DNA from 3 places in the Pseudomonas lutea genome. Region 3 is predicted to be linked to each of the others. Evidence: riboswitches for the same ligand, from Rfam matches in the RefSeq annotation. Region 3 holds a riboswitch; each other region holds the start of a gene.
The links. A riboswitch is a leader RNA that binds a small molecule or an ion and turns the genes downstream of it on or off. The one in region 3 is predicted to bind cobalamin.

Region 1 (5,359 bases), 610 kb from region 3:
GCCAGATGCTGCAGATGCACATCGGCAATCGCCTGGGCCACGATGCGGGTATCGTCCTCGCTCCACGGTCTCAGCGCCGACAGCCAGGGGGTACGCCCCAGCTCCACCGCCTGCTGCAGGCTGATCGAATCGCTGGTCTGCGCGTGTTGCTCCACCACCGCCAACTGTCGGGCGATGACACGCCGGCTCAGCGTCGGCAAACGCTGCCGGCCCAGCCAGACCTCGCCGCGAGTGGGCGTCTGAATGCCGGCCAGCAACTTCAGCAGCGTCGATTTTCCTGAACCATTGGGCCCGACCACGCCGAGGTTTTCCCCCGCGCGGATCGACAGATCAACCCCACACAGCAAATGCTCGCCCTTGACCGAGTAGCTCAGGCCACGCGCCTCGACCATTGCATGGGGTACCTCGTGTCGGGCGTTCATCGGCCGCGGCTCCCGCGCACCAGAATCAACGCAAACACCGGCGCGCCCACCAGCGCCGTGATGACCCCGATGGGCAATACCTGGCCCTTGATCAGCGTGCGCGACAGCACATCGGCGGCAATCATGAACAGCGCGCCGATGAGGGCGCTCAGGGGCAAGAGCCGTGCATGGCGCACGCCCGCCATCAATCGCACTGCGTGGGGAATCACCAGGCCGACGAAGCCGATGGAGCCGACGATCGACACCATCACAGCGGTCATCAACGCGGCGGTGCCGATCAGCACCGCCTGCACCCGGCGCACCGGAATGCCCAGCGAGGCCGCCGAATCGGTGCCAAACGTAAACGCGTCCAGTGATCGTCGGTGCATCAGGCACACCAGCAAACCGAACACCACCACCGGCACCGACAACGCGACCGACGACCAGCGCACGCCGCTGAGATTGCCCAGCAACCAGAACATGATCCCGCGCGCCTGCTCGGCACTGGCCGATTTGGTGATGAGAAAGGACGTCAACGCGTTGAACAATTGAGACCCCGCGATGCCCGCCAGAATGATCTGGGCCGCAGGCGTCTGGCCCCTGGAGGAGCGGGCAAGCAGGGCGACCAGGGCGAAGGCGGCGAGCGCACCGGCGAAGGCACCGGTGGAGAGCGAGACCGTCCCGGCGCCTACGCCGATGATAGCCACCAGCACTGCGCCAGTTGAGGCTCCGGCGGATATCCCCAACAGATAAGGGTCCGCCAGCGGGTTGCGCAGCAACGACTGCAGCACCACCCCCGACACCGCCAGCCCCGCACCGCAGGTAGCAGCAACGATGGCCCGGGTCAGACGGTAATTCCAGACGATCCCTTCATCGATCGGGTCCAGCGCATAGCCCGCCGCCCAGAGCTTGTTCGCCAGCACCTGAACAATCACCGACAGGCTGATGGAGGTCTCGCCGATCGCAACCCCGGCGAGCACCGCCAGGATCAGCAGCACGCTGGCCCAGACACCATGGGCGCACAGCCGGGCCAGGTTCGCGTGACGTTTACTCGATCGCATCATCGGGCGAGGGTGGCCTGGGCGAGTTGCTCGATCCCGTCGAACAGCCTGACGCTGGACTCCATCGCGCTGGCGTCCATGATCACGATGCGGTTGTTCTTGACCGCGTCCATGTTACGCGTGACCGGATCGGAGCGGAGAAACGCCAGTTTCTTTTCATGGTCATCGGCCGGGAATCGACGACGGTCCATGCGAGCAATGACCAGCACGTCGGGGTTGGCCTTGGCGATGGTTTCCCAGCCCACGGTGGGCCACTCCTCGTCGGAGTCAATGACGTTGCGCATGCCCAGGGTGTCGAGCATGAAGTTGGGGATGCCCTTGCGCCCGGCTACATAGGGGTCGACGTTGAGGTCCGGGCTGGAAAACCAGAACAGCGCCGACACAGGCTGGCCATCATGGGTGCTTGCCTGGGTGACGGCATGGGCCAGACGCTGCTGGTAGCGGGTGATCAATTGTTCGCCGCGATCTTGAACATCGTAGATCTGCGCGAGTTGACGCAGGCTCTTGTACAGCGTGTCGACGCGGAAGGCCTCGAGACGGGTACCGTCGGCGCCGACGCGGTTGTTTTTGCCCTCGCAGTCGGAGGGCAGGATGTACGTCGGGATGTGCAGATCCTGAAACTGCTCGCGGGTGCCGACTGCGCCTTGTGGCCCGACCATCCATTCGAACTGCACGGGGACGAAATCCGGACGCTTGCCAATCACCGATTCGAAGCTTGGCGCGTTGTCGGCCAGACGATCAATATTGTCGTTGAGTGCCTGGTATTCGGGCAGCACCGGATTGAACCACAGTGACGTGCCGACGACCTGTTTGCCCAGCCCCAGCGCATACAGCATCTCGGTGGCGGCCTGGCCGATGGTCACGGTTTTTTGCGGGGCATGGGTGATGGTCAGCGTCTGGCCACAATTGTCCACGCTCAGCGGGTAAGCCGTTGAGGCGGCGAGGGCAGCGGTAGGCAGCGTCAGGGTGACGAGCAGGGCAGCGAGGCGGCGCAGCGGCATGACAGCGATCTCCGGAAAGCCTGAATGCTGGCGAAGCAGGCGCTGGAAAGGTCATCCCGACAGGCCGGCCATGGGAACGGCAAGCGCAGGGTTCGCGCAACGGGCGAACGGGTGTCCTTCCCCGGACACCCCGCCGGTGAATGAATAAGCTGGCCGGCAGGTCTCCTGACTGGCGCATCAATGCCGTGCTTCGGCCTTCCCGGGGAAACCCCAGTGGCGAACAGCAAGCAGGGCTCAGCGCCTACAGTTGCGGGGGCAGTTCCATTTCAGCACGAGGGCTCGCGCCTTTGGATTCCCTATTAATTCCGAGTGGAAACCGGCGTCGGGCATACTAAACGATTCAACCCGCCGAGGCGAATGCGGCGGGTGATACGCCAGACCACGAGAACCAATGCGCGACGGCAACGCTTCTTGCGCCTAAGGCTGCGCCTTATAACCGCCCCCCAAGAGCCAAGCGTCAAGCGCCGTAAGCCGTAAGCCGAACGCCGAACGCCGAACGCCGAACGCCGAACGCACAACGCCAACCGCCACCCGCCGAACGCGAGACGGGGCGCATCAAAATACGCGGGCTGATGAGGCGCATACGGTCTGTAGGAGCCGGCTTGCTGGCGAAAGCGGTGTGTCATACGTGGATTTCCCGCCTGACACCGCGGGTTCGCCAGCAAGCCGGCTCCTACAGTGAGTGGGGCGTTCAACCCATTACGCCGTAGGGGATGAAAAAGTCGATGGAACAAGTTTGAGTGGCTACAGCTTAAACGGCCAGCCGATCATCTTCTTGGTTCTGGGCGGCGCATACGTCCGTACCTTCGAAGTCTTCAGGCCCAGACGCACCAGCGACTCGGCCAGCGCCACCGCTGCCGTCACCCCATCCACCACCGGCACACCCGCGCTCCCGCGTATCTGCTGATCCAGTCCGGCCATGCCGCCGCAGCCCAGGCAAATCACCTCGGCCTTGTCCTCGTTTACCGCTTCGAGCGCCTGGGCAACGATCGCTTCAATCGCCCGTTGCGGCGACGCTTCAAGCTCTAGCACGCTCATGCCACTGGCCCTCACCGACGCGCAACGCTCGTACACCCCGGCGAGTTTCAGGCGGTCCTCGATCAAGGGCACCGTGCGATCCAGCGTAGTCACCACCGAATATTTATGGCCCAGCAACATCGCCAGGCTGGCGGCAGCCTCGGTGATGTCCACCACCGGCACCTCCAGCAATTCCTGCAGCCCCTCGCGGCCGTGTTCACCGTAGCCGGCCTGAATCACTGCGTCGTAAGGGCCCTCGTAGGACATCACGCGGTCCATCACCGCAATGGCCGCCAGGTAGCTTTCAAAATTGCCTTCCACCGACTCGGCGCCAAAGCGCGGAGTCAGGCCGATGATCTCGGTGCCGGGGGACGCGACACTGCGGGCCTGCTCGGCGATGGCCTGGGTCATGGACTCGGTGGTGTTGACGTTGACGATGAGGATTCGCATGGACAACTCTCGCGCTGGAAACCGTTGCCGGGCGTCTGGCCCGGCGTTTGCAGCACGATATCAGGCTTTCATCGGCACGGGCGCCTGCAGGGCGATGAAGCCCTGATCGCGCATGGCCTGCCAGAACCCGTCGGGGACTTGCGCGTTCAGTGCGGTGACGTCTTCGATAATCCGCGAAGGCCGGCTTGCACCCGGAATGACCGCCGCCACCAGCGGGTTGGCGAGGACAAACTGCAGCGCGGCCGACTTGATGTCCACCTGATACTGGCGGGCGATCTCCTGAATGTGCGCGACCTTGTCGAGCATCGCCTGCGACGCTTCCTGATACTCGAAATGCTTGCCACCCACCAGCACGCCGGAACTGTAAGGCCCGCCCGCGACGAACTCGGCGTTGTGTTGCCGGGCTTTGTCGAGCAGCCGCTGCAAAGGCTGCTCGTGATCCAGCAGCGAATAGCGCCCGGCCAGCAGGAAGCCATCGGGCTGCGCTTCTTCCAGATCCAGGGTCAGCTCGCACGGTTCGACGCGGTTGACGCCCAGCCCCCAGGCCTTGATCACGCCTTCTTCGCGCAGGCGGGTGAGGGCGCGGAAAGCACCGGTGCGGGCGATGTTGAAATGTTCGATCCAGGCATCGCCGTGGGCATCCTGGGCGACGTCATGCACGAACACGATGTCCAGACGATCGGTGTTGAGCCGCTTCAGGCTGGCTTCGATGGAGCGCAACGTGGCGTCGGCTGAATAGTCCGTGACGATCTTGTTCTTCAAGCCCTCGGCAAACGGCCCGCTGCGCGTCTCGGTGTCGATTTCGTCGGAGATCAGACGGCCGACTTTGGTGCTCAGGGTGTACTGGTCACGCGGGATGCCGGCCAACGCCTTGCCCAGGCGCTGCTCGGACAGGCCGGCGCCATAGATGGGCGCGGTGTCGAAGTAGCGAATGCCCTGATCCCAGGCAGACTGAACGGTGGCTGCGGCTTCTTCTTCGTCGATGGTGCGGAACATGTTGCCCAGCGGCGCGGAGCCGAAGCCCAGGCGGCCGATGATCTTGTCATGCAGACTCATGGAATGTGTCCTGTGCAGAGTAAATTGATGTCGCAGACGGTTAGGAGTGTCGTGCGGACAGGCGTTATTAACTGAGTGCTGGCCGTAGTGAGAGTTCTGGAAAAAGCATGGCTGGTTGCTGTGCAACTTTCGTGACCGACAGTGCTTCAAATCATCTGCCACACTTGGCAAGCGACGCCCGGACATCCTGAGCGACCTCCGGGATTTTCCTACCATTCAAGGAAACCGCCATGCAAAACCACCCTCACGCCTCCGCTGCGGTACACCCCGGCCACGTTCATCAACCGTTGGAAGACGACGCGGAAATGGACGTCGATAACGATCCTGGCAACGAAGACCCGGGCTCTCAGTTCGACCGTGATGCCACTGTCCC
Region 2 (5,359 bases), 1.0 Mb from region 3:
GATAGCCCCACATCGCGTCGAGCGTATTGCTCAGGCGGTAAAGCACGACGCCCGGTGCGCCGAGCACAACAAACCAGAAGATCGCCGCGAACACGGCGTCGCTGCCGTTTTCCAGCACCGACTCGGTCGCCGCACGGGCCACTTCGGTGCTGTCCAGCTCCGCAGTCTGCCGGCTGACCAGATAGCCCACCCGTCGACGGGCTTCGTCCAGATTGTCGCTGCGCAGCGCCTGGGCCACCGGTTCGACGTGCTCACCCAGACTGCGCAAACCCAGCGCGCAATACAGCGCCAGCACTTCCACCAGCCAGCCAATGAACGGCAGCCAACTGAGCAGCGTTGCAATCAGTGTCAGCGGGATCACAGCGATGAACCACGCCGTCACGCCATGGCTGCGCCAGCCCCTGCCGGCCGCGTTCAGGCGTTGTTCGATGCGCTCGGCAAAACGACCGAACGCTACCAACGGGTGGTTCCGTTTGGGCTCACCTAGCAGCGCGTCCAGCGCCACCCCGGCGACGCTCAACAACGCCACACTCATTCAGTCACTCCCCATGTGTTCTGGTAGACCAGCTCTTGCACCGCGCGCGGCTGCGCCCAGCCCTCCAGCACCAGCATCGGTGCCGGGTAAAATTCCTTGACCGGGCCCAGACACAGAATGGCCAGGGGTTTCGAACCGGTTGGCATCTTGAGCAACTCGGCCAGTGCCTGTGGCTCGAACAACGACACCCAGCCCATCCCCAGGCCCTCGGCGCGCGCCGCCAGCCATAGGTTTTGAATGGCGCACGACAACGAGGCCATGTCCATTTCCGGCAAGGTCCGGCGGCCGAAGATATGCTTTTCACGGTCATCCATCAGCGCTGCCACCAGCACTTCGGCGCAGTCGGTGATGCCCTCGACTTTGAGCTTCATGAAGTCGTCGGAACGCTCGCCCAGTGCTTCGGCAGTGCGGATGCGCTCTTCTTCCACCTGGGCTTGTATCTGCGCACGCAGCGCCGAATCGGTGATGCGGATGAAGCGCCACGGCTGCATCAGCCCGACGCTCGGGGCGTGGTGAGCTGCTTCCAGCAGACGATTCAACAATTGGGGCGCAACCACGCCGCCTGCGAAGTGACGCATGTCTCGACGCTCGGCGATGGCGCGGTAAACGGCGGCGCGTTCGGGATCGGTGAAGGTGTGGTCAGTCATGGATTGCCTGCCCCGCGTTTGAAACACAGGAATCACCGTCGATGCAGCCATTGTGGGAGTGAGCTTGCTCGCGAAAGCGCTGGGTCAGACAGGCAAATACGTCAGACAGACAGCCTTCGCGAGCAAGCTCGCTCCCACAAGGAGGCAGCGACAGAAGACCGAGATCAGGCATGTTCATGGCAAAAACAGCGCCGCCACCGCCTGAGGATTTGAGGGGAAGTAGAAATGCACGTAGGAAGCAGTCATGCGCCCCTCGCGGTACACCGCCTCAGCGCCACGCCCGCCGTTGGGGCTGAGGCCACGGGCGATAGGCGTGAGTTCGGTGCTGGTCAGGGAATGGTGATACGTGTGGCCGCGCAGCGTGCCTTCCGGCAGCTCGACCGATTGCAGCGCCAGCGCCGCCAGCCGTTTTTGCATCACCGCTTCGCCCTTGAGCAAGCCAACCCCTTCAGCACGCTGACCCTCAACATCGGTCAAGGCGTCGAGCAGGTACAACATGCCCCCGCATTCCGCGAGGAGCGGTTTGCCGGCCGCATGATGGGCGCGAATGGCGGCACGCATCCCATGATTTTCAGCGAGGGCCGTGTGGTGCAGTTCCGGGTAACCGCCTGGCAGATACAGGCCATCTGCGTCGGGCAACTCGCGGTCGCGGATCGGCGAAAAGAACAGCAACTCGGCGCCCATTTCCCGCAACAGGTCCAGGCTCGCGCCGTAGAAGAAGGCGAAGGCTTCATCGTGGGCGATCGCAATGCGTACACCGGCGAGTAAAGGTTCGGCAGGAACATGCTCCGGCGCGGTAAAGGTCACTGGCGGCGGCAGCGTGGCATCGCAGGTGCTGCCCAGCGCTGCGGCAGCGGCATCCAGGCGCGCGTCCAGATCGTTCAGTTCGCTGGCCTGAACCAGCCCGAGGTGACGGCTGGGCAGTTCGATGCCGGTCTCGCGGGACAGCGCACCGTACCAGCGCAGGCCCTCGGTCAAACTGCCTTCCAGCAACTGCGCGTGGCGCACCGTACCGACGCGGTTGGCCAGCACACCCGCGAACGGCAGGTCCGGCTGATAACGCGCCAGACCCAGCGCCAGAGCGCCAAAGGTTTGCGCCATGGCCGTGCCATCGATGACCCCCAGCACGGGCACGCCGAAGCGCCGGGCCAGGTCCGCGCTCGAAGGCGTGCCGTCGAACAGACCCATGACGCCTTCGATGAGAATCAGGTCCGCTTCGGCGGCGGCTTCCCACAACAAGCGGCGGCTTTCGGCTTCGCCGACCATCCACATGTCCAGCTGGTAAACCGGGTGGCCGCTGGCGCGCTCAAGAATCATCGGATCGAGAAAGTCGGGGCCGCATTTGAACACCCGCACCTTTCGCCCCTGATTGCGGTGCAAGCGGGCCAGTGCCGCAGTGACGGTGGTTTTGCCTTGGCCTGATGCGGGCGCGGCGATCAACACGGCCGGGCAATGCCGGGGTTGGCGATCACTCACAGCTCGATGCCTTTTTGCGCCTTGATGCCCGCTTGAAAAGCGTGCTTGACCACGCCGATCTCGGACACAGTGTCGGAAAGATCAATCAGCTCTTGTTTTGCACCGCGACCGGTGACGATGACGTGCTGCATCGGCGGACGCGCCTGCAGGTCGCTCAGCACCTGCTCCAGGTCAAGATAGCCGTGCTTGAGGGCAATGTTCAGCTCGTCCAGAACCACCAGGCCCAGAGAAGCGTCGTTGAGCATTTCCCGGGTCACGGCCCAGGCAGATTCGGCTGCGGCAATGTCACGCTGCCGATCCTGGGTTTCCCAGGTAAAGCCTTCGCCCATGACGTGATAGCGCACTTGCTCGGGGAAGCGGCGGAAGAACAGCTCTTCGCCGGTGCTGTTGCGGCCTTTGATGAACTGCACGACGCCGCATTGCATGCCATGCCCCATGGCGCGGGCGAGCATGCCGAAGGCAGAACTGCTCTTGCCCTTGCCATTACCGGTCAGCACCAGCAGCAACCCACATTCGTTGGGTGCGCTGGATATGCGCTCGTCCATCACCGCCTTTTTGCGCAGCATGCGCGCCAGGTGGCGTTCGTCTCGTTCGGGGGATTCGCTCATCTCAGCTCTCCGCTTGAGGGCAAGTGTGGCAAACGGAGGGCACAGGCAAAGACTGACAGCAGGCACCGGACACGGCCGGCCTGCAGCAGAGCATCGCCCTCCGTGATGCTGTTCGATGGATCAGGCCGGTCTCCGGACTCATGAGTTGCCGCCGAAGCGGCGGGCCAGGCGCCTTCCCATGCTCAATGAACACAGTGGCATCGTGCGTGGCCTTGACTCATTTACCGTTGCGGAGGCAGCGCCGGGATTGATCGCAACATGCGGTCGCACCGGCTTCCCTGTTTCACCCTGCGGACCCATGAGTCCCGGGCACCTGAAACATGCGGCGAAGGTTAGAGGGTTGACTGGGGAGCGTCAATCGAGGGATCGCACATGGCGCACTGATGCGGCGCAGATCCGATCGAGCCTGGCCATTGTCAAAACGCAATCTGCAGGAGCCACCGGTGGAGTGTTCGCTGGCCAACGGCCTTTGAACACGCTGCGTCAGGAGAGATCATTGCTTAGCGAGGTTTGATGGCTGGATGACGCGTTTGGCGTTCAGCCAGGCTTTCTGCCAATAAGGCTTGTCGAGGCTGTCGAGCTTGACCGTACCGCCGGTGGCCGGGGCGTGGACGAAACGCCCCTCGCCGACATAGATGCCGGCGTGGCTGACGTTCGAGCCTCCACCCGTGGCGAAGAACACCAGATCGCCGGTCTGCAGCTGGCTACGGTCGATATCGGGCCCACGCAGCGTGATCATTTCCCGCGTGGATCGCGGCAAGTTGATACCGGCAGCATCGTGGTAGACATAGCCGATCAGGCCGCTGCAGTCGAAGCCCGAATCTGGCGTATTTCCACCCCAGCGATACGGGGTGCCCACCAGCCCGATGGCGCGCAGCAGCACGTCGTCAGCGAGCGGTGAGGGAAATTGCGGAGGAGCGGAGACGACAGGCCGGTAGACGACCTTGCGTGGCGCGGGCGGTGGCGTGCTGGAACATGCGGCCAGCAGCATGGCCAGGAGAGCAACAGTCAGGCGAACCGTTAACGACATAAACACGACAACCTGTGCGGGATGCAGCTTACTTTGCCGGTAGCCGGAATCGCGCGCAAGCAGGGTTTAGCCCCTTTGCGCGCCCGGGATTAACGGTGTTGGCGCTTGATTGTAGTCGAGGTCATCGCGGTAGTGGTTTCAGGGACCGTTGAAGGTGCCATGGCCAGTGCGCGTTTGGCTTCGATGAAGGTACGGGACCAGTAGGCGTCGTCAAGGCTGTCAACACGAACGCCGCCACTGCGACGGCTGCTGGAATGGATGAACTGGTCATCGCCCAGATAGATGCCTGCGTGGCTGACGCGGCCGCGGCCGGCAGTGCTGAAGAACAAGAGATCGCCAGGCTTGAGGTCATTGCGCTTGATCAGGGGTGCATCGATGTTGATCATTTCGCGCGAAGAACGTGGCAGGCTCATGCCGGCCTCTTCACGGAAGAGATAACCAATGAAGCCGCTGCAGTCGAAGCCTGAAGTGGTCGACGTACCGCCGAAGCGATAGCGCGTGCCTATCAAGGATTTGCCACGTTCAAGGATGCTGTCAGCCAGAACCGGCAAACGGTAAGGCTTGTTGTCAGCGAATTGAGCGAGTTCGTCTTCGGTGGCGACTTCGTCATCCAGCAGGGCGGATGCGTAATCAGCACGCTTGCTGGCGGATTGAGCGGTGGCAGCGTCCCGGAATTGCGGGCTCTGCGACTGCTGTTGCGACGCTGGCATCTGGGCCGCGCAGCCGAACAGCAGCGTTACGAGTGCGAGAGGCACGAGGGGTGCGAAGCGGTATAGCATGGGCACGACCGTGGCTGAGGTGTAAAGAAGCCGAGACTATGCCCTCTATCGTCATCATTTGCAAATTCAATCGAAACAAATGTGACTTACGATGTCGTCCATCACTTCTAAGGCTTTACACCTCAGAAACGCATCCATGTGCGCGGAATGATCGGTCGGCGAGGGATTGATTTCGGCAGCAAAGCCTCCCGCGACACGAGCACGCAACATAGGCTCATGGATGTAGGGGAAGCTGGCAGTGGTTCCGATGCTGAGAACAGCGTCAAAGCCTTTCGCCATCTCCT
Region 3 (5,359 bases):
GGAAGCAAAATCGTAGGAGCCGGCTTGCTGGCGAAAGTGTAAAACCAGGCGATAGGTTCATCGCTGACCTATCCGGTTCGCCAGCAAGCCGGTCCTTCAGAATTCCACGTTTGCGGCGAGGATTTACGGCCTGAACAGGTGAGCATGCCCAGCCTGGTACAGCGATGACTCGCTGAAGACGTCATTGTCCAAAACCCGGCCCACGAGAATCAGCGCGGTGCGTCGGAAGCCTTTGACGCGGACCTTTTCCTCAATATCCGCCAGGGTCCCGGTAACCCAGTCCTGATCCGGCCAGCTGGCCCTATGCACCACGGCAATCGGGCAGTCCGTGCCGTAGTGGGGGGTCAGTTCTGCGACGATCTTGCCCAGGTTATTTACCCCCAGATGAATCGCCATGGTCGCGCAATGGCGTGCCAGCTCGCCGAGGGATTCACCGTCGGGCATGTCGGTCTTGTCGGCGTAGCGGGTCAGAATCACGGTCTGGGAAATGTCCGGCAGCGTCAGCTCGGTGCCCAGCAGGGCAGCGCACGCAGCGGTGGCGGTGACGCCGGGAATGATCTCGAAGGGGATCTGCAAGTCGCGCAGGCAGCGGATCTGTTCGCCGATGGCGCCATAGAGGCTGGGGTCGCCAGAATGGACACGCGCAACATCCTGACCTTGTGCATGAGCAGATTTCATCAAATCGATGATCTGCTCCAGATGCAGCGAGGCGCTGTTGGTCACCTGAACGGCCTGATGCCCCTCCAGCACCGCTTCGGGCACCAGCGAGCCTGCATAGATAATCACCGGGCAAGTACGAATCAGCCGCTGGCCTTTGACAGTGATCAGGTCCGGGTCGCCGGGGCCGGCGCCGATGAAATAAACGGTCATAGAGTGTCCTGAATGGAATTTAGTACGCGCAGCTTCATTGGATGCGTCGCCGCCCCGCAAATGTACTCAGCCCTGAGTGATTCGGTCGTCTGCACTCATTCTGCTTCAGTGGGACCGGCTTCAGCCGGGAAGAGGCCAGTGTGTACACCCCCAAATTCGCAGTGTGACGCCTGACGCTTTCCCCGCTAAACCCAGTCCTCCGGGCTTTGGCCCGCCAATGCGAACGTCGCTTGCGCGCCTTTACGGCGCGGGATAATCAGCGTCGCTGGGAAGCCTGACAACCGCTCCGCCATTGCCAGCGCAGCGCTTTCCGCCACGCCGTAGCAACCGGTGCGTTCAAAGGCGATGTCCGAGCGATGAGTCAGCGAGGGCTCGTAAGCAGCAAGGTCGCTGGCGCTGAAAAACGCGACCGTTAACTGCAGTGCGTCAGCCAGTTCGCGAAGGCCAGGCTCATCGGCTTTGGTGTCGATGGAGGCGAGGGCGGTGACATCGCGCAACGCAAGCCCATGTTCGCTCAAACACGCCTCCATCAACTGCCGCAGTGCCGATGCCGAACAGCCGCGCTGACAGCCCAGACCCACCACCCGCACCGGCCGAGCCCCCCGCTGTCTGTCGCCCGCCGGACTCACAAGGCGGGATTCAGGCCGCTGTGGGTCGCGCCTGGCTCACTGCGACGAAACAGCCAGGCGCTGATCCAACCCAGCGCGACCCAGAACGCAGCGTTGGTCAGCAGCGATGCGAGCTTGAACTGCGTTTGCAGGGCTTCCAGCGCGAGGGCCGAGTGCACCGCTGGCTGGGGAGCGCCTACGAGGTGCGGCACCACCAGAATCAATGCGCCCAGCGCTTTGAGCAGCCAATGCCGGGCGAACACCATCAGTGCCAGGCCGACCGCAGTGGACGCTGCAGTGCTCACCCACCAGATCTGCCGTTGCGTGAGGTCCGCGGCCACAGTGCCGGGCAGCTCTGGCGGCAGTCCGAGGGTGGGCGCTACCACAAACACCGCGTAGCCCGCCAAGCCCCACAGGACGCCTTCACGAGCACTGGCTGGCGCGCGCAGGGTATACAGCGCCGCCAGCATCAATGCAAAACCCACTGCCACCACCAGATTGCCGCCGGCGGTAGAAAGCACGCGCTGCCAGCCGTTTTCCGGTTCCCATGCCTCGGCGTCATGAACATGGCCGGCCGAGGTGCCGTCAGCGTGCTCATGTGCCTGGACCGCCGCAGGCTTTTCCCAGGTTTCCGCCTGCAGAATCAGCGGTGCAACCCAGAAGCTTTGCAGCAGCGTCAGCAGCAGGGCCGCCAGCAGCCCGGTGAATCCGGCTGTTTGCGCGATTCGTTTGAACATGGCGGCAGGCCTCAATGGCAAGGGAAAGCAGAGCTGTGGCGGGTGTCGTGAGCAGCGTTATGCACGGCATCGATATGAGAGAAGCCGGCGAAATAGACCAGGAACGCGCCGAGCAGCATCGCGCCCGCGGCGGCGACGAGACGCTGGCTTTGCGTAGCCGTGACGGTTGTTGCCGGGGCAGGAGCGGTTGTTGCAGTCGGGCGGGGTGTACTGATGGACATGGCGCTTCCCTCTGAAGTCATTCAGCGGACGGAAAGGCGCAAAGAAACCGCAGGCAATTGCCGACAGTGACGCAACAGCGCCCGCCCACCGCGGGTTTGTTATGTGTCGTTGTCGGGCCGGTCTCCGGGCTCGCGAGGGGCGCACGCAGCAACCTTCACTGCGTCAGTGCCTGCAAGCGCCACCTTCCCATGTCGTCACCGACACAGTGGATTTGACGCTTCGCTCGCTTACCGTTGCGGGGGCAGCACCGGACTTGCGCACCCGAAGGTCTGCGCGCACCGGTTTCCCGTTTCACCCTGTGAAGGGCACCCGTAACAAGGCGTGTAGGAGACCATGGGGGCCGCACCCCGTCAATCAGCCCGTCAACCGGTCGCTTGATCCGCCCGGTAACGGCGGCGTCGGCACGTCCGGTCGTCGTGCAGTCCACGGCACCGGCAATTGACGCACAGCGGCGATTGACCCGCCTGCGGTCACTGCGTAGCCTTGCGCACTTGAGGTTCGCAGGCTGCCTGCTTGATGGGCGCCGGCGCTAAGAAGGGAATGCGGTCACATGCCGCAGCTGCCCCCGCAACTGTAAACGGACAGCGTCATTGCACAGCCACTGCGCGAGCGGGAAGGCGCGATGAATAGCCGTCGCCGATCACAGCATCAGCGAACGGCCGCCGTGAGCCAGGAGACCTGCCTCGAATCGGACTGCCTGTCAGCAGCCGGAGCATTTCACTACAACCGGGCGGGGTGATCCGGTGGCGAATCGAACTGCGCGCCTGCGTCTGCCGGCCCTGCGCTGTTTTCGTCCTCGTTGCCCTGCCGCACGCCTGAGGGCAACCGATGAAAACACTGGCCAAACTCCCCGTCACCATCGTCACCGGCTTTCTCGGCTCGGGCAAAACCACCTTGCTGCGGCACATGCTCGACAATGCCGAGGGCCGGCGTATCGCGGTCATCGTCAACGAATTCGGCGAGCTGGGCATCGACGGCGACATCCTCAAGCAGTGCACCATCGGTTGCACCGAGGAAGAAGCCCTTGGCCGGGTGTACGAACTGGCCAACGGCTGCCTGTGCTGCACCGTTCAGGAAGAATTCTTCCCGGTGATGCAGGAGTTGGTTGCCCGTCGCGGCGACCTCGACCACATCCTGATCGAAACCTCGGGGCTGGCGCTGCCCAAGCCGCTGGTCCAGGCCTTTCAATGGCCGGAAATCCGCAACGCCTGCACCGTCGACGCCGTGATCACCGTGGTCGACAGCCCGGCGGTGCTGGCCGGCACGTTCGCGGCGTTCCCGGATCAGGTTGATGCCCAGCGCAAGCTGGACCCGAACCTGGACCACGAATCGCCGCTGCACGAGCTGTTCGCGGATCAGTTGGCGAGTGCTGACCTGGTCGTTCTCAACAAGGCTGACATGCTCGATGCCGCTGCACTGGCTGCAGTGCGTGCCGAGGTGACCGAAGAGCTGCCGCCTGCGGTGAAAGTCGTCGAGGCCAGCAAGGGCCAGTTGCCGATCAGCGTGTTGCTGGGCCTGGGTGCCGAGTCCGAGCTGCACATTGATGGCCGCAAGACCCATCACGATCACCATGAAGGCGATGACGCTGACGATCACGACCATGATGCGTTTGACTCGATCTCGATCAACTTGCCCCAGGCGGATGAATCGCTGTTGCTCGACGCGCTGACTCAGGCGGTTGTGCAGCACGGCATCTTGCGCGTCAAGGGCTTTGCCGCCATCCCTGGCAAGCCGATGCGCTTGCTGGTTCAAGGCGTCGGCACACGCTTCGACAAGCACTTTGATCGCGCCTGGAAGACCGACGAAGTCCGCGAAACCAGGCTGGTGCTGATCGGCCAGGAACTCGACGCCGCTGTGCTTGAAGCGCAGTTGCGCGCGGCGCTCGGAACGCAGGGCTAACCATGCACCTGCTGCGTACACAGCCCGGCGGTTTCGTTCCCGATGACAGCATTGCCGATCTGGGGCAGACGCCCGCCGAGCTGGTAATCCTGTGCAGCGGTGATTCGCATCTGGCATTGCTCGCCGAAACCGCGCAGCAGTTGCCGGATGATTATCCGACGCTGCGTCTGGCCAATCCGATGCAGGTGCAGAATCACGCCTCGGTGGACCTGTACGTCGACGAAGTGCTGCGTCACGCCAAGGTCATCGTGCTTTCCCTGCACGGCGGCATGAGTTACTGGCGTTACGGCGTCGAGCGTCTCGTGGAGCTGGCGGCCAAAGGGGTCAAGCTGATTCTGGTGCCGGGTTGCGACAAGCCGGACCCTGAGCTGATCGGGCTGAGTACCGAATCTACCGAAGACTGCGAGCGGGTCTGGCACTACCTGCGCCAGGGCGGCAAACACAATGCGCAGGAGTTGCTCAACTTCATTGCCACGCGATGGCTGGGTGGCCTTGCTGCCTGGGCCGAGCCGCAAACCCTGCCGCGCAGCGTGATCTATCATCCGCAGAACCCCAACGCCGATCTGGCCCGCTGGCAGGCCGACTGGCGTGCCGACCAGCCGGTCGCTGCCGTGCTGTTCTATCGCTCCCATCTGCAGGCGGCCAACACCGGCTTCATCGACGTGTTTTGCGAACGCTTGATGGCGCAAGGGATGAACCCTTTGCCAATGGCCGTTGCCAGTCTCAAGGAGCCTGATTGCCTGGCCGCCGTGCAGGGCTGGATGGATGAGGTCGAGTGCGAAGTCATCCTTAATACCACCGGGTTCGCCCAGTCCAGCCCTGACGCGCCCCATGTGCGTCCGTTTCGCCGCGACATTCCGGTGATTCAGGCCATCTGCGCCCAGGAAAACGAACCGGCGTGGCGGGCCAGCGCTCAAGGTCTCGGCCCGCGCGACCTGGCCATGCACATCGCGTTGCCGGAACTGGACGGCCGCATCATCAGTCGCCCCATCAGCTTCAAAGACCTGGCGTGGCGCAGCGAGC

Region 1: it holds a riboswitch for cobalamin, as region 3 does, so the genes downstream of both, LT42_RS02890 (ABC transporter substrate-binding protein) here and LT42_RS25155 (CbtB domain-containing protein) in region 3, are expected to answer to the same signal.
Region 2: it holds a riboswitch for cobalamin, as region 3 does, so the genes downstream of both, cobO (cob(I)yrinic acid a,c-diamide adenosyltransferase) here and LT42_RS25155 (CbtB domain-containing protein) in region 3, are expected to answer to the same signal.

Annotation. Positions count from the first base shown of each region.
Region 1 covers NZ_JRMB01000001.1:691,015-696,373, forward strand. Annotated here, with positions in the region: gene LT42_RS02880 (ABC transporter ATP-binding protein) at 1-422, opposite strand, end outside; gene LT42_RS02885 (FecCD family ABC transporter permease) at 419-1,462, opposite strand; gene LT42_RS02890 (ABC transporter substrate-binding protein) at 1,462-2,463, opposite strand; cobalamin riboswitch at 2,602-2,799, opposite strand; gene LT42_RS02895 (aspartate/glutamate racemase family protein) at 3,208-3,930, opposite strand; gene LT42_RS02900 (aldo/keto reductase) at 3,991-4,986, opposite strand; gene LT42_RS25980 (hypothetical protein) at 5,217-5,359, shown strand, end outside.
Region 2 covers NZ_JRMB01000001.1:2,298,405-2,303,763, forward strand. Annotated here, with positions in the region: gene cbiB (adenosylcobinamide-phosphate synthase CbiB) at 1-535, opposite strand, end outside; gene bluB (5,6-dimethylbenzimidazole synthase) at 532-1,182, opposite strand; gene LT42_RS09880 (cobyrinic acid a,c-diamide synthase CobB) at 1,357-2,658, opposite strand; gene cobO (cob(I)yrinic acid a,c-diamide adenosyltransferase) at 2,655-3,266, opposite strand; cobalamin riboswitch at 3,373-3,598, opposite strand; gene LT42_RS09890 (C40 family peptidase) at 3,760-4,296, opposite strand; gene LT42_RS09895 (C40 family peptidase) at 4,386-5,075, opposite strand; gene LT42_RS09900 (NAD-dependent deacylase) at 5,142-5,359, opposite strand, start outside.
Region 3 covers NZ_JRMB01000001.1:1,296,245-1,301,603, reverse strand. Annotated here, with positions in the region: gene cobM (precorrin-4 C(11)-methyltransferase) at 124-870, opposite strand; gene LT42_RS05360 (cobalamin biosynthesis protein) at 1,056-1,499, opposite strand; gene LT42_RS05355 (CbtA family protein) at 1,496-2,215, opposite strand; gene LT42_RS25155 (CbtB domain-containing protein) at 2,227-2,436, opposite strand; cobalamin riboswitch at 2,535-2,765, opposite strand; cobalamin riboswitch at 2,915-3,137, shown strand; gene cobW (cobalamin biosynthesis protein CobW) at 3,266-4,336, shown strand; gene cobN (cobaltochelatase subunit CobN) at 4,339-5,359, shown strand, end outside.